2 regions of the Aliiglaciecola sp. SL4 genome follow, and region 2 is predicted to be linked to the other one. Evidence: predicted binding sites of a transcription regulator. Region 2 holds the regulator's gene; the other holds the start of a gene.

Region 1 (10,897 bases), on a different contig from region 2:
TGCGTGAAAAACGTAAATCATATTAACCTCTAGAAAATTTTGTTACCCCATCACTATCACATTCTTAACATCATCTACACCGTTGGCAATGATAATTTCAAAACTCGACATGCATTTTTCACAGCGCATAGTTTGAGGCTGATTCATTATTTCTTGTTGATGATTATCGAGGGAGTTTGCTGATAAGCAAATTGGGCACAAACATTCCAATGACGCTTCTGTTTTAATCATGACATTCCTTTTGTCTTAGTATTCATAGGTAGCTTAGAACGATAAGCTAACTGCCTGCATATTTTGAAGATATTTATTGGGGATGCAAGTGTTTTTGTTGAAATTATATTCAGCCTAGAGAAAGAAAGCACTCAACTGGTAAACAATCTTATCAATTAAGGGGTTCAAATTTTTTTTACGATAAATTTTTTATTTTTGATGACAGTCACTGCTAAAAATTAGGCTTAGTGGTGCGGCGTATCTTAGCGATCTAAAATTACAGGGCCAGGACCTTCCACTGCCAACTTGTCTTCAGGATTATAAATTGGACATGTTTTCATGGATAAACATCCGCAACCAATACAGCCATCCAACGAGTCCTTTAGTTTTATCATGGCTTGAATTCGTTTTTCGAGTTGTTGTTGCCAACTTTTAGAAAGTTTTGCCCAATCTTGTTTTGTTGGGGTTCTTGAAAGCGGTAAGGTATCAAAAGCGAGTTTGATATCTTGTAAGCTAATCCCTAATTTTTGCGCTGCTTTTATAACCGAAACTCGCCGTAATACGTCGGCTTCATAACGTCGTTGGTTTCCGGCATTTCGCCAACTCTGAATCAACCCTTTTTGTTCATAAAAATGCAACGTAGATACTTTCACGCCACAACGTTTGGCTACATATCCTACGCTTAGCTCTCTCACTGCCATGCTGCTCCTTTAAACTTTTTTTAAGAATATGAAAAAAAGCGCTTTACCTCAAGTTAACTTGAGGGGTTATTCTGTATCCATCGTCAATACTAAAAACAATTAGAGGAGTTAATATGCAAGCTAGTCATCCAAAACAGGCACAAATTAAAGGAACACAAAGTGAAACGTCATCTCAGCTCAAATTTTGTTTAGAAAAGGCTTCAACAGGTCGATTAGACAATTTTTTAAGTTTGTTCAATAACACAATGCAATTAAAGTGAGGTAAACGATGATCCGCTTAGAACATATCAACATTGTCGTTAAGGACATGCTCGAAACACTAACATTTTATCAAGCGGCCTTTCCCCATTGGACTATTCGCAATCAAGGTGAGGCCAATTGGTACGGTACACAAAGAAGCTGGTTACATTTTGGTGATGAATATAACTATCTCACCTTTAATGACAATGGAATTGGTGAAAATCGGGATTTAAAGGGAAGCCAGGTAGGACTTGCTCATATGGCCTTTGAAGTTAAGAATATCTCGGCTGTAATATCACGGTTACGGAGTGCGGGTTTTCTACCCCATAATTCTGGGGCTAAAAATCAATTTAGGAAAAACTGTTACTTCATCGATCCTAGTGGCTTTGAAATAGAGTTTGTTGAATATTTAACTGACCTACCCAGTCAACGAAATAATTCAGACGACTAACCTTGCTGGGTGAAAAAAGGGGATTATCCTTTGAAGTTTAATCTTGATAGATCTCTAACGGTAAATCGTCTGGATCGGCAAAAAAGGTAAAGGCTCGGCCTGTATATTCATCAATTCGAATTAGTTCTGGCGTGATACCTTTTTGCCATAAGTAATCACAAAAATCACTCACCGAGTCTACTTTGAATGCTAAATGCCGAAGTCCTTGTGCTTCAGGCTTTGAGGGCCGTTGCGGCGCGCCAGGGAATGAAAATAACTCTATTTGGCTACCATCGGGTAATGCTAAGTCGAGTTTATAGGAGTCTCGATGCGCTCGATAGTTTTCTGCCAATATTTCAAACCCTAAAATATCGGTATAGAAGGCTTTAGAGCGCGCGTAGTTACTGCATATAATCGCCACATGATGGAAGCCCTTTAATTTAGTCATACTTGCCTTAAGTTATTAATAATGGGTAAGTGATTCTTTTATACCAGCGCTTTTTTCAAGTGAGAAGGTGTCTACTCGAATATTTCCTTGCCAATTGCTAATCGAAACCCGAATCTCTTTGGGCGCATAGTCGTTAAATTTTTGCCTATCTATTATGGCTGAATAAGGAGGCGTATTGTCTTTTGCAATAACTTCATATTCTCCTTGTAAGTTTTTAACCTCAGTAGTTACCTCCAGTAAGGGGAGTGAATTGGCAGGCAACTGTGAAAGCTGATAGTCAAAACGTATGACTCGTTGTTGTTTTTCAAAGCCTAAAAACTCCAGAGCTCCTATTTCTGTATTTTCTATTGCCGAGTTTGCTTTAAGAACTGAATAACTTAAAGCTGGCAGGGTAATTTGTATAACGTCGCCATCCATACTGAATTGATTGCTACCCGCTATCCATTGATAGCCATTATGATTGGCGCTCAAAGTAATGGTTTGTGGTTCATTCATGGGGTTAAAGGCTAATAAAAACTCAGTGGCATCTTGTTTGTCCACGCGTGAAATGGCAAATGCATACTGGCTGCCTTTACTCGGGCGGTTAAATGTGACTCCACGACGCAGTGTTGGATGGTCCATACGTAATTGGGCGAGGGTCTGTAACGCTCGATATATGGGATGGTTTTGGTCAAAGTTCTCCGAAGCTGTTGTTGCATCTGTGCCAAGCAAATCCAATTGATTATATGCCGCAACTTGTGAGGCAAACATATCTTCCCGCGCGCCTACATCTCCCCCCGTACCGACGAAACCTTGCTCATCGCCATAGTAGATGACTGGAATGCCACGAGATAAGTACATGAAGCTATGGGATAGTATATTGCGTTTGAGTTTTTCTTGTTCAGACACATTTGGCAAACTCTGGTTTATAAACAAACCTGCACGTCCCATATCGTGATTGCCTAAAAAATTCATTAATACATCAGCTTGGCTGTCGTTGTCATTGTAAAAGTCATCATCTTCAAATAACTGGACTATCTTTGAGGCAGGCTTATTGCGGTAAAAAACATCAGTTACAGCTGCTTGAAAGCCAAAGTCTAATACTGAAGGCATTTTACCTATCGTGGTATAACTACTCAGTTCAATAGGATCGGCACTATAGACTTCACCAAAAATATGGAAGTTAGGAATACCCTGTTGTTTTGCATGATTTAAAATTGCAGGGCTGAATGTGGACCAAAAACTCATATCCACGTGTTTTACTGTGTCAATCCGAAACCCATCTGGCTTGAATTCGCTAATAATGTTTTTGTAAATATCAATCATGCCCGCAAGCACTTGTGGATCTTTTGTATTCAAGTCGTCTAAACCTGAAAAGTCACCATTAATAGCACTTTCACCTTGCCAAATGCTATCGCCTTGGTTGTTGTAATATTTGGGATCATTTAACCAAGCGGGTACTTTGACATTTTCGTAGCCTGATGGAATAAATGGCGTGTACTTGTCACCCGCTTCTACCTGAGCGGTAGATTTATAAGGGCAGGTCGGCTCGCCTTTGTAGCTACCATCGGGATTATGACATTCGCGATAACTAATCACATCCGCAGTATGATTGGTAATAATGTCGAAAAATATCTTAATACCCTTATTGTGGGCGGCGCTGATTAAATCTTTTAGATCTTGATTGCTGCCGAAGTGCGGGTCGATTTGCGTAAAGTCTAGGATCCAGTATCCATGGTGTCCATAGCCGTCATTCTGAATGGCTTTATTGCGTAAAATCGGGGTCATCCAGATTGCGCTAATGCCCAAATCTTTTAAGTAATCTAATTTTTGCTCCAGACCTTTAATGTCACCACCATGAAAACCTTTCATATCATCAATAACATAACCCCCTTGAGAAATTGAAGTGGTTGCAGAACCCATATCATTTTCTGGTTCACCGTTATAAAAACGGTCAGGCATCACAAAGTAAAAAATATCGTCACGCACATCTCGGTTTAGATAATCATTATAAATATCAGGGAAAGTTAAGTTGATTGGCTCTAGTGCAGGTTGCGGATTTTCTGTTTCTGCAACAGATTGGCCTTGTTCTGAACACGCAGATAAAACAGAGCTGGCAAAGATTAAAGCAAATAGGGTGTTGAATGATTTCATGATGGGCTCTCTTTTTTTAAGGTAGTTCACAACCACGAGCAGTAACAAACAATGAATACCAGTGTTCTCTCGACAATTCAATTTGTGCAGCTTGAGCGCAAGCTTTGATCCGCATGGTATTTGTCGTACCAATAATGGGTTGAATTTTAGCTGGGTGACGCATTAAAAAAGCTAACAAAATGGCTTCTGGTGATGTTTGATATTCTGCTGCTAGTTTGCACACTAAGTTAGCAGTTTGTTGAATATGCTCGTCTTGGCCAACTAAACTTTTACCCGTTAATGCGCCTTGGCAAAGACTGCCCCAAGCTTGCACTTGAATATTATTTAATTGGCAGTACTCCATGGTACCGGAAGCAAAGGATAAGTCTTTTGACTGAGGGTGATTAGCCAGTACTGCATCCTCTAAAAAATCTAAATGGGTTAAATTTAATTCAATTTGATTGGCCACTAACGGTACGTCAAGACTACGCTGTAATAGCTTCATTTGGTGTAAATTTTGGTTCGATACCCCAAAGTGCTTGACCTTACCATTAGTTTTTAAAATCGAAAAAGCTTCAGCAACCTCGTGGGCGTCCATCAGAGGGTCGGGGCGATGGAGTAGAAATATATCAATATATTCAGTATTAAGACGACTAAGAATGCCATCTACCGATTTCAGCAGATACTCTTTGGAAAAGTCGAAACGTTTAGGGCCTTTTTCATCTTCAAATACAATTCCACATTTAGATTGTATTAAAATGTTTTCCCTTAATTCTGGGCGGGCTTTTAGCACTTCTCCAAACACCTGTTCGGCTTTGCCCATGGTGTAAATATCGGCATGATCGAAGTTGTTAATTCCTGTTTCTAGTGCCGCATCAACAGCGTTGTGGGCTTGTTTCACGTGTTTGGATTCAAAGGGAGCTTTTCCCCAAGTGCCGCCTAATCCCATGCAGCCCAAAGAAATCGGGCTCATGCTAGGAAAATACGAATTTAACGGTATTTGTTTCATGCTAATGTCTTTTAAACTGAAGTAATTTGTTTATTCTAATCCGTTTACAAAAAGATTACATTGAATACGTATGCGATAGGCCAATTCAAGCTTGCGGTTGAATTGGCCTGTATTTTTAATTATCTCCTTAAAGTTTAAGGGACCCTGTAAAGTAAAAGCCTCGCCATCACTAAAAACGGCCGGCTAATGATATTTTAAATCTCTCACTTTCCCCCAAAACACACGATACGAGAATAGGGTGTAAGCAAAAATACAGGGGATAACAATCAGTGCGCCATATAATATGACTCGCAAAGACTCTGGTGCGCTGGCGGCTTGCCAAATATTAAGCTCCCCGGGTACGACAAAAGGATAAAAGCTAAAGGCGAGGCCTAAAAAGCTAAAAGTGAAAATAGCCGTACAAAGAACGAAGGGCAACCAGCAACCAGCATCATCTTTTAGGGGTAATTTTTGCAAGGTAAAATAACCAATTACAAAAAACGCGAAACATAATATAGGCACTAACGCGATTAAATACGCCAAGGGGGGTTGGGTCCAACGCTCAAATACAAATGAATTAATTAATGGGTTAATAATACACACAGCGAGGATTCCTATTAAACAGACCTTTCCTGCATTTTTGGCCCATTTCACAGAGCGTATTTGCAATTCTCCTTCCGTTTTCATGATTAACCAACAGGCTCCAATGAGTGCATAGGCCATGGCAACACCAGCGGCACTGAGCAGACTAAATGCAACAGACTCTAGACTAATTTCGAACCCCATTACAAACATGCCCAACATGTAACCTTGGGCTGCTGCGGCAATGAAAGAACCCAATATAAAGAGCTTGTCCCAACGATCTTTTTTATGAGCAATTACTTTGGCTCTAAAATCGAAAGAAACACCGCGAATAATTAAACCAATCAATAATATGGCGGTAGGTAAATAAAGGGCCTTTAAAATAATGCTGTGGGCACTGGGAAAAGCAACTAACATTAAACCAACCGCCAACACTAACCAGGTTTCGTTTGCATCCCAAAACGGACCAATGGATGCGATCATTTTGTCTCTTTGTTGCTGATTATCCATGGGTAGAAGCAATCCCACGCCTAAGTCGTAACCGTCGAGAATGGCGTATACCAGCACAGAAAACGCCATTAAACCGGCAAATATGATGGGTAACTGATGATCTAAAATCATTGGCTGGCCTCCGCAGGTGTGATTGTGCGGGCAGGTGTGTATTCCGCCGCATCGTATTCTTCAATCTCCACTGACTTTCTAGCCATGTAAAACAAGGTCTTGATGTAAGCAAATAACAAGAAAGCATAGAGGGATAAGTACATGGCTAAACTTACCCCCACATTTTCTGGTGCAATATCTGTTACTGCATCTGCGGTAGTTAAAATTCCACTGACTAAATAAGGCTGACGGCCAATTTCAGTGACATACCAACCTGCTAAGGTGGCTATCCAGCCTGAAAATGTCATGCCAACAAAAAACTTCAACATCCAAGGGGCGAGAGCACCTTTGCGCCACAAGAAAAAGCTTGCTAGCCAACTGCTAAATAACATCAACATGCCTAAACCAACCATTATTCTAAACCCATAAAACACAGGTTTAACGGGTGGGTGTTTGCCCTCAAACTCGTTTAAGCCTCGAATTTGTCCGTCAGGGTCATGGGTTAAAATCACACTCGCCATTTTAGGTATCGCAATCTCTAAATGGTTGGTGCGTTGCTCTTCATCTGGCACAGCAAATAGCAACAGTGGTGCGCCATTGGTGGTTTCCCAAACTCCTTCCATTGCGGCCACTTTCTGAGGCTGATGCTCGAAGGTATTTAAGCCATGCATATCACCCATTACTACTTGTAACGGAGTGAGTATGGCAGCTAAGAAAATCGCGGTTTTTAAGGCTAAATTTGGCGCTTTTTTATTGTCGCCGCGAAGAATTCGGTAAGCCGAAATCCCCGCAATTAAGAAGCATATGGTTAGTCCAGAGGCCAATAACATGTGCCCTAGTCGGTAAGGGAATGAGGGGTTGAAAATGATTGCAAACCAATCGACCGCATAAGCCACGCCATCGCGCATCTCGAAACCTGTGGGAGTATGCATCCATGAATTAAGGGCTAATATCCAAAATGCGGACAGTGATGTGCCTACTGCTACAATGAAGGTTGAAAGGGTATGAAGCCAAGGTGGCACACGATTAATACCAAATAACATGACACCTAGAAACGTGGCTTCTAAGAAAAACGCAGTCATGATTTCGTAGGCTAAAAGCGGCCCTGCAATATTACCCACTGTGGCCATAAAGCCCGGCCAGTTGGTGCCAAATTGAAATGACATAGTAATACCACTGACCACGCCCATTGCAAAGGTAAGGGCAAACACTTTTACCCAAAAGCGGTAGATCCGCATCCAAACTGGGTGCTTGCTTATGTGAAAACGAACACGAAAATAAAATAGCATCCAGCACATAGCAATGCTTATCGCTGGAAATAGAATATGAAAACTAATATTTGCTGCAAATTGAATGCGAGAGAGTAGCATTACGTCTGCCATTGATAACCCCTAGCGGCGCTGATTTTAGCCGTTGTTAATGTATATTTAAAACCCGATGTATTTAATCCTGCTTACGGCGATAATCTGCTGTTTAACTTGTACGCTTTTGATTTAACTGCTTTTTAAAAATTTATCCTTCATATCTAAAACTTTCCCCACCCCGGAACCTAACTTCATTAGAGTTGATAGCTTCTCTGGGCTCAGGCGTTGCAACTCTTCACTCCATTGGGTTACGTTTTCTAATAGATCATGGATTTCCTGTAGCTGCTGTTGAGCATATTCTTCCTGTGGATTTGCTGGTGTGACTAACAGGGTGTCTCTAAGTACGCTCATAGTCGGTTCAATTTCCCGCTTGCGACGCTCTTCAAACACTTTGTTTGCCATATCCCAAATACTGCCTAAGGATCTAAAGTAGTCTTTTCGGTCACCAGGAACATGATGCATTTGCACTAAGCGCCAGGCCTGCAATTCTTTTAACCCCATGCTGACATTGCCGCGGGATACATTGAGGGCTTCAGCAATGTCATTTGCACTCAATGGTTCTTCACTTATGACTAAAAGGGCATACATTTGACCAACCGTGCGGTTAAATCCCCAACGGCTGCCCATTTCACCGAAATGCATAACGAAGGTCTCTATCATGGGTGTCATTTTCATTGTGAATTATCTCTTTTCTGAAGTTTCAGTAATTTCTGAAAATTATAAACATTAATTGATGTAGATCAATTATTATTTTATTTGTTTGTGTTTATTAGCCAGCAACTTTGCTTTTTGGTGAAAGGGCTAGCTAATTGAAATTAATATTGAACTTGATGTTTTTTGTGCGTTTTTTAATCAACTTTCGCTAGTTTAAATTGTTCATTGAAATGTTTTTTTGAAATTTTAGAGAAAGTTTAAAGGTCTAGAACTTACATAAGGGATTCCACTGCTCAGATAAGAGCTCGTTTTTCACAATTAAATATTCTTGAGGATAGAACTTATGAAACATAACAACTCAATAAAAACTGCATTACTTATCGGTGCGACTTTAGCGGCTTCTCAAGTTGCTGTTGCTAAACCAAATGACCAATTATCTCTTGCTGAAGGGACACCTGAAAAAGTAAAAGTCGCTTTCCAAGAATGGAAAGAAGGTAAAAGATTACGCGGACGTAAAGATAAATGTTACGGGATTGCTTTAGCTGGTGAAAACGATTGTAAAGCAGGTGCAGGAACAAGCTGTGAAGGTACTTCTACCGTTGATTTCCAAAAAAATGCCTGGACTTACTCGCCTAAAGGTTCGTGTGAATTCATAGTAACACCTGATGGCACTGGCTCTAAAAAGCCTATCGCTTAGTACGTTAACTTTTAGATGAAAGCGTTAACTAAATTGCCCGTAGATGCGGGCATTTGTTTAAAACCAGAGCATTTTGATGACATTCCTAGCAGGGTTGATGGTCATTTGTGGTTCGAGGTACATGCAGAAAATTACCTAATGCAGGGTGGGCCTAGGCTCAAAAAATTACTGGATATTGCACAGCAGTTTCCGTTAAGTATTCACGGTGTTGGTGCGTCTCTTGGTGGTCCTAAACCAGTTAACACCGAACATCTCAAACGACTAACCAGTTTAGTTAACTCGGTGCCCACAGCCGCTTTTTCTGAACACATTGCGTGGTCGGGCACTGATAGCAATTATCTAGCTAATTTGATGCCAACGCCTATTACCTCTGAATCCCTTATTCGCACCGCTAACAATATTGAACAGTTACAAGATGCTATTCAGCGTCCAATATTGATAGAAAACCCGGCTAACTACCTTACTTTCAAATCTGACATGTCAGAGAGCGATTTTATGATGTCACTGGTGAGTAAAACGGGCTGCGGTATTTTGCTAGATGTAAATAATTTATTCATCAGTGCGAACAATACAGGAATTGACCCCATTAAATATATTCGTGCTCTCGATAGGAAAGTCATCGGTGAGATTCATGTGGCTGGGCATTCAGTAGATCCTGTTGAAAAAGATCTACTAATCGACTCCCATGATAGTGAGGTAGCAAGTGGTGTTTGGGCGCTGCTAAATGATGCATTAAGCCATATAGGCCCGTGTCCGGTGCTAATTGAAAGAGATGCGAACTTACCATCCTTTAAGGTATTGTTGGCAGAACGTAATATCGCGCGAAACTTAATTCTGCAAAATAACAAAAATGCTGGCTATGAGTGATTTTCATTTAGCTTTAATGAATTACGTGCAAAGCGGAGATTTAGTGGATATCGTCGAACATCTTGATGACACTATAAATACCCGTCGTTTGGCAGTCTATCGGAATACCTTTATAAGTAGTTGCATTGATGCGCTACTGCGCAAGTATCCAAGTGGTGAGAAATTATTAGGTGAAGATTTTTTTAAAGCCTTATCTAGGCAGTTCTGTTTATCACATCCACCAACAACCACAGTTTTAGCTGAGTACGGTGAAAACTTCCCTGATTATGTTCGGGACTCCATGCTAGATAGTCACCCTGAACTTGGCTATTTGTGGGACATCTGTAAATTGGATCGTGCTTGGTATCATGCCTACTTTGCGGATGAGAAACCTTCATTAAGCCAAGATCAGATTGAATCATTGTTTGACGACATCGAATCGAAATCACTTTCCTTACATCCCAGTGTGCAATTAATTCAAAATGACTGGACGGTATTGTCTCTTTGGTCACAGCTAAAAGTTGCCGAACTAAGCGAACAAGTCGCCATAGAACATAACCATGAAAATATTTTATTGTGGCGAGACAATGGCCGCATTTTACATCGACAAATTTCTGAACCAGAACACTTATTTATTTCTCGTATTTACGCTGGTCAAACCTTAGGGGATGCAGCACAAGTGGCGATGCAAAATGGTCCAATAGATATTAGCGAAATATTTAGTCAGTTACTCCTTAATAAATTAATAACTTAAGAGAAAAATATGATAAAACTCATTAACCTTTATGCTGGGTTAACGGCTAAACTTAGCTTGTACCTTACCGATATTTATTTATTACTCGCAAGATTATTGGTCGCGAGTGTATTTTTTCAATCAGGACTGACAAAGTGGAATGGATTTCTCAGCTTTAATCCTGATAAGTACGATTTGTTTTTATATGAGTTTTTCTGTCCAGATCCAGTCCGCGAAGGTGCTTTACTGCTATGTGACCCAATAACTTTAGATTATGTTGAAGGGTCCACAA
Region 2 (10,897 bases):
GGTAGTATTTTAGTCTTTCTACAAATGCTGTTGGTTGTGTTTGTACTAAGCATGGTGATTGCGCTTATATACATTAAATATAATGGAATTCAATCCATGGAGCAGTTTACTCAGGGCCATTTGATGACCTTGGACTTAATAATTCAACTGCTTTTAGCGCCAATGACTGCCGCTTTAATGTTGCAAGGAGCGAAGTCTCATTTGAAAGAATTAGCATCTGTTAGGTTTTTATTTTCCAAACTAGGCCAAGCACTTCCTATTTGTTTAGTGACCGCATTTATTTTAATTGTAACCAAAGCAGGTATGGCGCTTTTTATTTTGCCAGGCTTATATTTAATGATAGTAACCAGTTTTGCGGTCCTTTTGGTCGCGGATAAAAACCTCACGCCAATCGCCGCATTGATACTTTCCATTAAAATGGTTAATCGTTACTTATTTCCATTCACTGTTTTATACGCAGTATTTTTAGTGTTGTTAGTGCTTTCAATTCTTTCGTTTGGGATTGGTTTAATACTATTTTTACCCTTCTATTATAATATTAATGGTTTGCTGTATTGTGAACTTTTTGGATATGGCAGCAGTAGCAATAACTTTAACTACCAGAGCCAACAAAATGGGTCTGACGGAGACACTACATTTGATGCGTAACCTCGACTTCCCAACACCCAGACGTATTCTCTATCTATTGGTGATCTGGGTGTTTGGCGCAGTAGTATTAAGTTATCCTTTTCTGTTCCCACCAAAGAAGTTAGATCCTTTTGATGAGCAAAATATTGCACCATATACTGAACAGAAAATGCCTAATTTCTCTGAAATTTTTCCAGTGGTGGTTAGGAAAAAAGCATTTTTTAACTACTTACTGCCGGCAATACGCCATCACAATAGGGTTATTATTGAAAAACGAACATTTCTAAAAGAAATTAAAAGTGTGATTGAACAAAATCAGCCTTTAAATACTCTGCAACAAACAAGGTTAGATTCATTGATCACGGAATACCGTGTTGATCCTAAACAAGAGTTATCAGAAATAGTAAGTTGTTTATTGCGTAAAGTTGATGTGATACCCGCTGAATTAGTGCTTATGCAGGCCGCCAATGAGTCGGCTTGGGGGACCTCAAGATTTGCCAAGCAAGGTTTTAACTTCTTCGGTCTTTGGTGCTTTCGAGAGGGCTGTGGCTTCGTTCCTAAACGTCGTAATGAAGGGGCGGTTCATGAAGTGGCTAAATTTACCAGTTTAGAGTATGCTGTAAGTACATATTTTCGAAATATTAACCGTCACCAGGCTTACGCTCAGTTGCGCGACATACGAGCCAAATTACGTAACAGTAATCAACAAATTACCGCTGAAAAGTTAGCAAAAGGCTTGAAAAATTACTCCGAACGCGGTGACGAGTACATTAAAGAGCTCATACAAATGATACGTTTTAATAGGAAGTTTTTACCCGCATGAAATTTTTAAGCTTTATTTTTATTTTGGTTACTTTTTGTAGTTCTGCTTTGGCTGATACGCTGTCTGTTGAGTATTCTAGCTTTTATAGCCATCTTAAAAAAATCGATAATGAAGAGACGCCCGCATTACAATTCGCATTTGGTTTTAAAAATGTTAGAAACGGTGGCTTGTGCCAAATTCAAAGTGCGAATATCGTCACTCAAAAAGTAACCCTTCCGGTTACCATTACCCCAGAATATCGTTTTTTATTACCGACCGAAAAAGCCTTAAAACAAGCTAAAGCTGTAGTAGAACTTGAACTGGGTGAAAATAGTAATCAGTGTGACATGTCAGTGCAATTGGAAACAAAACCCAGTTATTTGCAAACCCAATACACTCATCAAGAATTACAAGATTTGTATCAACAGTACGCTATATTTTTCGACGATATGGGAAGTTTTCTTTCATTCCTAATGCCTCCAGTTAGCGGGTTACAGTTTTATTTCGATAACATTGATAGAGACTCGATACCGGATGCATTATACGTAGATGAACATCATGTTGTAGTCAGTGAGGATTGGTTAGAGCAGGGCGCTCAGGTGAGCTTTTCTGAGGCCCCGTACAGAATTACAGCAATAACAAAGTAAACTTAAAAACTTAGTCCAGACGTAATTGATATTTAATTTGCGCTGCGACTCGTTTCACACTCTGGCGTCCCTCTTCAATTAGCTCAGCGGCACGATGGAACTCCATGATGCCGAAGTCTCTTAGTTGAGGTTCGATGAGGATATCCGGTGGATCTCCGGCTAAACGAGAACGCGTTACTCTTGCTTGAAGAATATCAAGAGAGTTCGACATTACGCCTAACATGCTAGGGGTGTTGTCGGTTAATTTCATTTTGCTAGTTGTGAACTCTGTTTCTATATTTTCTGGTTTTTCCTTATCAATTTCTAACGAAGGGGAAACTTCTTCATTTTCCAATTCGTCATTTTCATGCAAAGACATATTCTCTAAATCTTCTAAGGACTCAAGATCCTCTTCATCAATTTCGCTGTCTTTTTTAAATCTACCACTAAAAATACGTTGCATAAACGAGTGACTTTTATTGAAAAAATCATTGGTTCGCTTCTGATTATTTTCATGTTCCAACTGATATTGAGCTTGAATTTCAGGTCTAAAATCGGCACTTAAATTGACCGCAAAAACGAAATCAGCTCCAAGTTGACGGCATAAGTTTACTGGTACAGGATTTACCACAGCACCATCCACTAACCATCTTCCTTTAAAAGCAATTGGCGGAAAAAGAGCGGGTATTGCACAGGATGCTCTCACCGCTTCGGCTAATGGGCCTTGGGTAAAAGAAACCTCTTTACCACTATAGAGATCGGTGGCTACTACACCTAATGGTTTGGATAATTGTTCAAACTCTCGTTCACAAAAATTCTCTTCAAGGGCTTTAAATACTTTTATACCACTGGCAAGTCCGCCTTTACGAAAGCCAACCCCCATAAGCCCAAGTACTTGCCACTCAGATAAAGAACTAGCCCATTGTGCAAGAGGTTCTAATTTATTACTCGCATAAGCGGCACCAACGTAAGCACCTATTGAACAACCTGCCACTACATCTACTTCAATACCAAGCTCTTCTAAGGCTTGAATAATTCCGATATGCGCCCAGCCTCGAGCGGCTCCGCTTCCTAACGCTAATCCAATTTTCATCTATTGAAGTGATCCTTAACTTATATTGATAATATTTACGGTGTCATCATTACTAATGGATGGCGACGAAAAGTCTTCTTGATCAAATCCAATATCACCGTTTTCAAACGGTGTTTGTTGTGTTTCTAAAGTTTTAAAGTCGAAAAATTGATTGTCAGCAAGATGGGAAGGAACCACATTTTGCATCGCTTTAAACATACTCTCTATTCTACCCGGAAAACGCTGATTCCAATCTGTTAGCATGTTTTTAATCACCTTACGTTGCAAGTTCTCTTGAGAGCCACACAAATTGCAGGGAATAATCGGAAATTCAAGTAGTTCGGAATACTGGGTTATTTCTTTTTCAGAGCAATAGGCTAATGGTCGTATAACCATTTGTTTACCATCATCGCTGACGAGTTTTGGAGGCATAGATTTTAAGCGTCCCCCATGAAACATGTTCAGAAATAAGGTTTCGAGCATGTCATCGCGGTGATGTCCCAAAGCGATTTTTGTCGCCCCCAAACGTATTGCCGTTTTATACAGTATTCCTCTACGTAACCTTGAACAAAGGGAACAAGTGGTTTTGCCCTCTGGAATTTTATCTTTGACGATGGAATAGGTATCTTCGGTGACAATTTCATAAGGTACTTGTAAATTTTCTAAGTATCTTGGAAGTACATCCGCGGGGAAGCCAGGTTGTTTTTGATCTAAATTAACCGCAATAATTTCAAACTTTATAGGGGCAATTCTTTTTAGAAACATCAAAATATCGAGCATAGTGTAACTGTCTTTACCGCCAGACAGGCAAACCATCACTTTATCGCCATCCTCGATCATGTTGAAATCGGCGATTGCTTTACCTACATTTCGTCTTAAGCGCTTTTGAAGTTTATTGAAACTGTATTTTTTACTCTCAGACAGAGACTCGATCTTACTCATTATATTCCTAGAAAACATTGCAATCAGCGCAGATTATACCTGTCCTCATAAAGGACATAAACACTCTAATTTCAAATGTTTTAGGTAAAGTTCTGCTCTGATATTGCTAATGTATTACTAGTGCTTGAGTGGACACTCAAAACCTTCAGGTTTTATGGCTAAAACATCACAATTGAGAGAGTCGATCGTGTGTTCAGCGGTATTACCAATAAGAGCTGCGGTAATCCCTGTTCGACCTACAGTTCCAATCACTACTAACTCTGCATCTATGGTTTTAGCAACTGATGGGATCACATCTTCAGGTAAACCTTCACTTAGATGCTGGTTTTCTTGAGGTATATTGAATTGTTGTGCATGTTCAAGCATACATTTAGCATGATGCTGCTTGACTGATTCCGTATAACCAACGGGATCAAACTCTGGAATTTCTATGGCAATATTCACCGGTGTCCCAGGGTAAGAGTTAACAAGGTTGACTTTGCCTTCTAATAAATCAGCCATCATCCCTGCAGTTTTCGTAATGGTTCTATTTAAACTATGGTGCTCATCATCTTCGCTACCCACATCTACAGCCGCTAAAATGTTGCCATTGCTTGGCCAGTCATGTTCTTTGACAAGCAATACAGGCACGGGTGATTTTCTTAATATATGCCAATCGGTAGGGGTGAAAATAACCGATTTCAAGGTGTCGTGCTCGTGAGTGCCTTTTACAATTAAGTCATAACTGTGGTCAATCACCTCAAATAAGACACTTTCATAAGGACGATTATGCCAAACTACTTTGATATCTACAGAGGTTGAAGAGTTAGCTGACAAGGGCTCAACGATATTGGCTAGCCAATCAGTTTTATCATCCACCACAGCTTGGCGCATTGTTTCTCGTTCATCTACGGTTAACATAGTGGTCATTTCATACGAGAAATCGTAAATGGAAAGAAAGGCAGTAACACTTGCCCCCGTTTTTTGTGCCAGTAAGAGAGCACGTTTAAACGCTTTCTGATCATCAGTGGTCGGGTCTACAACGGCTAGTATTTTGTTAAATATGGACATTAGTTAACTCCCTTGAAAGGTTTACACTTACAACTTAAGTGTATGGGTAATTTAGCTATTTTGCCAGTTAACCGACTATTTGTTTTGACCTAAATCAACTTAACAGGAAAGGCTTATCCGCAGGCTTTATTCTGCAAAACATGTTCACCGAGTTTAGTTCTAAGGGTGGATAAATCGAGGAGCTGGATAAATTTGCCATCTACTTTTATGATATTTTCTTTTTGAAAACGGGTTAATAAACGGCTCACGGTTTCTACGGTAAGACCTAAATGGTTACCTATTTCGTTGCGCGTCATGGTTAAGTTGAACTCTGTTTCCGAAAAACCACGAGAGTGAAAGCGGTCAGATAAATTAACCAAAAAATGTGCAAGACGTTCCTCTGCGGTACGTTTATTCAATAGCATCATCATACTATGGTCTTGGTTTATTTCCGTGCTCATGATCTTAAGCACTTCTTTACGTAAAGACGGAAGTTGCTCGCTCATAGTATCAAGCTTGTCATAGGGTAACTCACACACCATAGAGGTTTCCATGGCTTGGTTGTAACTTTGGTAACTGTCTGAAAAGAGTCCGTCGAAACCAACAATATCACCAGGAAAATGAAACCCGGTTATCTGTTGTTCTCCATCAGGGGAGGTAATATAGGATTTAAATGAACCTGTTCTTACCGCAAATAAGGAGGTGAATTTCTGCCCTGGAATAGTGAGCTGATCATTTTTATGCAAAGGACGTTTACGCTCGATTATCTCATCCAAACTTTCCATTTCTGTTTGGTTCAGGGCTACGGGGATGCAAAGGTGGTTAAAACTGCAATTTTGGCAGCGAATACTGAACTTGTTCGAATCAGACATTAGATAATTCCACTTAATTCATTCGTTACCAATTATGAATCCCTTGGTAACATAAAATCAAGCCAAATAAACATAATAAAACTGCGACGCTACGTTTTACTAAGGATTGTGTTAACCAACTTCTGATTTGAGTGGCGCTAGCTCCCATTGCTAACATAATAGGCAGTGTGCCTAAACCAAAACAAAACATGGTCAACGCACCTTGTACGGCGCTGCCAGTGGAAACACTCCAGGTTAATGTTGAATATACTAATCCGCAGGGCAGCCAACCCCAAATCACACCATAGGGTACGGCATACATAGGGTGTTTAAAGGGAATAAAACGTTTTGACAACGGACTGATTTTACGCCAAAAAATAGCACCAACTTTTTCGACCTTGGTGAGCAATTTAGACCATTGACCCACATAAAGCCCCAGTAATACCATAAATACCCCACCAAACAGGGTGAGTACTTGTGGGTTGATGAAAGATTGGGTTGTGACAACTTGCCCTAAAAGTCCGGCGATAGCGCCAGCAACACTGTAGGATAAAATACGTCCTGTATTATAAGCGATTAAAAATGGCCATTGTGACTGATTTTTTGGCAAGGCAAAGGTAAATGAGGTAACAATACCGCCGCACATCCCTGCACAATGTACACTACCTGCAAGACCAATTAAAATCGCTGAGAACCAGCTGATATCGTTCATTCTTTATCAGTTTTAGGGGTTTTTTGTGGTGCTTTTTTGTCTACGTCATCATCGAATAAAATGTTGTAACCTTGACGTTCTAAATCTTCAAATTGATTTGACTTAACTGCCCAAAAAAAGATCCCGATAGCTAACAAAACGAGCAGTATAGCGATGGGGATTAATACATAAATAATACTCAATTTAGTTTCCTATTAACGGAGCAGACGAATTGAATTTGCTACTACAATGATTGAACTTAAAGACATACCGATAACGGCCATCCATGGGCTTAAGTATCCAGCCACTGCAAGAGGAAGAATAAGTGCGTTGTAACCTATAGCCCAGACCATATTCTGTTTAATCTTATGGCGTACCTTGATTGCCATACTAACAGCAAATTTTACATTACTTAATTTCGAATTTAATAAAATGATATCGGCTGAACGTTTCGCCATGTCACTCGCGTCACCTACTGCAATAGATACATCGGCAGCCGCTAATACAGGCGCGTCATTAATACCATCTCCAATCATCAACACTTTATGTCCATCAGCTTGTAAACTTTGGATGTAATTGAGTTTTTGTTGAGGAGTTTGCCTAAAATACACATTGGGAATTCCCAAGGCGTTGGCAACCGAGGTAGCACTTGTTTCGGCGTCACCACTTAACATCACTAATTGTTTGCTACTCAGGTCATTGACGAGCTGTTTAGCGTCTTTTTTGACTACATCTTTTACCGTGAATGCGGCGATTAATTGTTTGCCTAATTGCAAATACACGCGAGAGTCATCAGGGTTTACTGGCAAATTTAATTTATCATCTAAAATGCTTAAATTACCAATCTTTACAATTTGTGATTGATAGGTACCTTGCAAGCCTTTGCCAGCAATGGTGTCTACGTGATTAACCTCTAGAGGCGTTTTGGATTGAAACGCTTGGGAGATTGGATGTTTAGAATACTGCTCGATGCCAGCCGCTAAGTTGAATACAAAATTTTCGTCTGAATGATTAAATAGCTCAACTTCACTTACACTAAAGTGACCATTAGTGAGGGTACCTGTTTTATCAAAAATTACCGTATCGACATCAGGCATGACGTCAATTATATTTGCTCTTTTTACCAATAAACCATATTGGTTTAACTTTGCTATGGCGCTAGTTAATGCCGTGGGGGTTGCTAAGCTTAATGCACAAGGGCAGGTGGCGACTAAAATCGATATGGCCACCCAAAATGCCCGATCTGGTTGATAAGCTAACCAACCGAAATAACTAATCAGAGTAATTCCTAGAACAATTACAATAAAATATTTTGAGGCTACATCAGCATACACTGCAGCCTTGGGTTTATCGGCAAGGGCTAATTCTTGCAAACGTAGTATTTTATTTACTAAGGATAATTTAAGTTCATTTTCAACTTCTATTTCAAATGAGCCTGACAGACTAATGGTGCCGCCATACACATGGTCACCAATATTCTTTTTGATTTTCTCAGACTCACCCGTCAACATGGACTCATCTACGTTTCCATCGCCAGATGTTATCACCCCATCGACTGGAAACGTTTCACCAGGGCGGACTAGTATTTTTTGTCCTGGTTTAAGGTGTTTTGCTAACACCGAGTTTTGCTTGTTATCACTATCTATCTGAATGGCCGTCAGTGGAATGTATTTAAACATATTGGCAGATATGAGACTGGCTTGGTGTCGTGAACGGTGTTCTAAAAAGCGGCTGATTAGTAATAAAAAGATGAACATACAAACTGATTCAAAATAAATTTCGCCGGTATGGGTAATTGTTGCCCAAGCACTAGCCACAAAAGTACCGATAATGGCTATTGAAACGGAAAAGTCCATATTTACAGATTTCATTCGTAATGAACTAAATGCACTTTTATAAAAAGTAAAGCCAGAATATAGCACCACAGGCGTGGTTAATAGAAAACTCACCCAGTGGAGAAATTCTTTGGTTGTATCTTCTATTGAGCCAAAAATACCAAAATACAGTCCGATGGCTAACATCATGACCTGCATACTCATAAGGCCTGCTAATCCAATACGTTTTAAATAGCTTTTGGTTTCTTTTTGGTAAGAAGCTTCGTGTTCGTCCGCTTGAAAGGGAAGGGCGTGATAGCCTACTGACTCAAGTTGTGAAATGATTTCACTTAGCTTTAATTGCGAATCGATCCAATTTATCGTTGCTCTTCGCGCAGAAACATTCACCGCGATGCGTTTAATACCAGGGGTTTTTAAAAGTTGTCTTTCAATTAACCAACCACAAGCAGCGCAACTTATGCCTTCAATGGTTAATTGTATTTGCTTTTGACTACCGTCATCAACCACAAATTCTTGTTGAATTTCCTCGTGATCGTATGCCTTCAATCTATCAAGGGTTTCTGTTAACTGTTCGTCGCCTTTATCGGCAAACTCTGTTCTGAAGCGGTAATAATCTTCTAATCCATTTTCAACAATTGCTTCAGCAACAGCTTGGCAACCTGGGCAACACATTTTGCGAGGTTTACCTAAAATATCTGCCCAGAAAACCTCTCCTTTGGGGATAGGAAGGCCACAATGGTAACAGCTATTTGGATTATTATTTTCCATTAAGGGTTAAAGTTGAAAGGGGCTTTCTGGGGTAAACCTTTATCCTGCATTATTTTCCATTGCTCATCTAAAGGCGAAAGAGTGAGTTTCCATTTACCTTTTATTGGTTCCTCAGCAGTCGCTTTGTAAATTCCATTAGCATCTTGCGTGAGTAATAATGAAAAATCTTTATCTTGCAGAGTCGCGTGGTAAAAATGAAGTTTTAACGCTTCTCCTGAATTTGGTTTACCAGACAAGAACTCGAGTTGTACCCGATTATCAGTGATGGTTAAGACAGTAGAGATTCCCTGAGCTTTTGCTTCTTGTATCTTGGTTAACTCTAAATTAATGCCTTTACCTTCTTTGTAATAATCGTCTATTACTAAACTATCTTCAGTGTTCAAGGCGAGGTTTAACATAGTGACACTTAGGCAAATAGATACAACAGGTATGGTGATTAAAAACCAAGGCCAAAATTGTTTATACCAAGGTGTTTTATCTGAGCGATTCATTAATATTTACTTCTTATTTAAGAAAATAAAGCCTCGATAAACGAGGCTTTATTAGGAACGAACTTAGTGTTTATTTGTTTTTAGATAAACTATAAACATAGGTCGCTACAAGGTGTATTTTCTTTTCTCCCAAAGTATTTTTGAAAGAAGGCATCACACCAGCACGACCATAATTAACGGTTTCTGTAACCACATCGGTGCTTCCACCATATAGCCAAATATTATCCGTTAAGTTTGGAGCACCAAGAGCTTGATTTCCTTTACCGTCAGGACCGTGACAAGCAGAACATACTGCAAAGCGTGCTTTACCAGCTTCTTTTAAATCAGGGTCAACTTGACGGCCACTTAAGCTAAGTGCATAAGCAACAACTTCTTCAACACCTTTTTCGCCAAATGAGGGTAACCATGCTGCCATGTTAGCTTGACGGCCAAGGGTTAAGGTTTCAACTATCTTCTCTGGTGTGCCACCGTATAACCAGTCATGGTCAGTCAGGTTAGGGAAGCCGCGTTGGCCTCGAGCATCAGAACCATGGCATTGGGAACAGTTTTGCATAAACAAACGCTGACCAATTTTTAATGCTTCTTCGTTGTTAACCAAAACTTCAATAGGCTGTTCAGCATATTGATTGAAAATAGGCGCAAATTTTTCTTCCGCTTTTTCAAGTTCTCGGTCGTATTCAACACCAACACCACCTAAACCGAATAGGGCAGTTTTAGCTTCTTCTCTAGAAGCCAATACGGCGTCTTTAGATTCTTGTAGTGTTTGTACGTTTTGGTTAGAGCTTTTCCAACCTAACAAACCTTTCCAATTCCCTAAACCCGGGTAAAGTAATAAATATAATATTCCCCAAATCATGGTCATATAGAACATGATTGTCCACCACTTAGGTAATGGGTTATTAATTTCGATAATACCATCAAATGAATGATGCATATCGTCACCTTCTGCAACGCCTGTTTTGTTTAACAGACACCAACGTAAAATCAGGTAACACCCTAGAATTGTTCCCAATGAGATTACTGAGACCCAAATACTCCAAAAGCTACTCATTTATCGAAGACTCCCGCTCTTTTTTTTCTGTTTGTTGGGTTGGCTCATCATCAAAAACCAAATTTTCTGCTTCATCGAATCTTTTTTTAGCGCGGCCACTAAAAGCCCAAAC

The links. Region 2 encodes FNR, which switches genes on or off when oxygen is low (the NO sensors DNR and NnrR bind a similar motif). Its sites were predicted from a motif close to TTGATCTAGATCAA; they were not measured.
Region 1: AB6T38_RS16785 (GbsR/MarR family transcriptional regulator) is a predicted target of FNR. The motif match lies at 8,406-8,419, and genes of this name have one in related genera.

The regions. Positions count from the first base shown of each region.
Region 1 is NZ_JBGOSE010000014.1:82,556-93,452, forward strand. It holds gene AB6T38_RS16740 (hypothetical protein) at 1-21, opposite strand, end outside; gene AB6T38_RS16745 (hypothetical protein) at 43-231, opposite strand; gene soxR (redox-sensitive transcriptional activator SoxR) at 474-911, opposite strand; gene AB6T38_RS16755 (VOC family protein) at 1,180-1,602, shown strand; gene AB6T38_RS16760 (VOC family protein) at 1,640-2,029, opposite strand; gene AB6T38_RS16765 (alpha-amylase family glycosyl hydrolase) at 2,045-4,162, opposite strand; gene AB6T38_RS16770 (aldo/keto reductase family oxidoreductase) at 4,179-5,150, opposite strand; gene cydB (cytochrome d ubiquinol oxidase subunit II) at 5,334-6,332, opposite strand; gene AB6T38_RS16780 (cytochrome ubiquinol oxidase subunit I) at 6,329-7,693, opposite strand; gene AB6T38_RS16785 (GbsR/MarR family transcriptional regulator) at 7,805-8,350, opposite strand; gene AB6T38_RS16790 (DUF2282 domain-containing protein) at 8,673-9,026, shown strand; gene AB6T38_RS16795 (DUF692 domain-containing protein) at 9,042-9,893, shown strand; gene AB6T38_RS16800 (putative DNA-binding domain-containing protein) at 9,886-10,626, shown strand; gene AB6T38_RS16805 (DoxX family protein) at 10,636-10,897, shown strand, end outside.
Region 2 is NZ_JBGOSE010000002.1:33,186-44,082, forward strand. It holds gene AB6T38_RS03855 (hypothetical protein) at 1-648, shown strand, start outside; gene AB6T38_RS03860 (glucosaminidase domain-containing protein) at 641-1,450, shown strand; gene AB6T38_RS03865 (DUF2987 domain-containing protein) at 1,447-2,076, shown strand; gene AB6T38_RS03870 (patatin-like phospholipase family protein) at 2,087-3,148, opposite strand; gene ttcA (tRNA 2-thiocytidine(32) synthetase TtcA) at 3,164-4,051, opposite strand; gene uspE (universal stress protein UspE) at 4,187-5,119, opposite strand; gene fnr (fumarate/nitrate reduction transcriptional regulator Fnr) at 5,233-5,970, opposite strand; gene AB6T38_RS03890 (sulfite exporter TauE/SafE family protein) at 5,996-6,661, opposite strand; gene ccoS (cbb3-type cytochrome oxidase assembly protein CcoS) at 6,658-6,843, opposite strand; gene AB6T38_RS03900 (heavy metal translocating P-type ATPase) at 6,856-9,243, opposite strand; gene AB6T38_RS03905 (FixH family protein) at 9,243-9,734, opposite strand; gene ccoP (cytochrome-c oxidase, cbb3-type subunit III) at 9,805-10,785, opposite strand; gene AB6T38_RS03915 (CcoQ/FixQ family Cbb3-type cytochrome c oxidase assembly chaperone) at 10,778-10,897, opposite strand, start outside.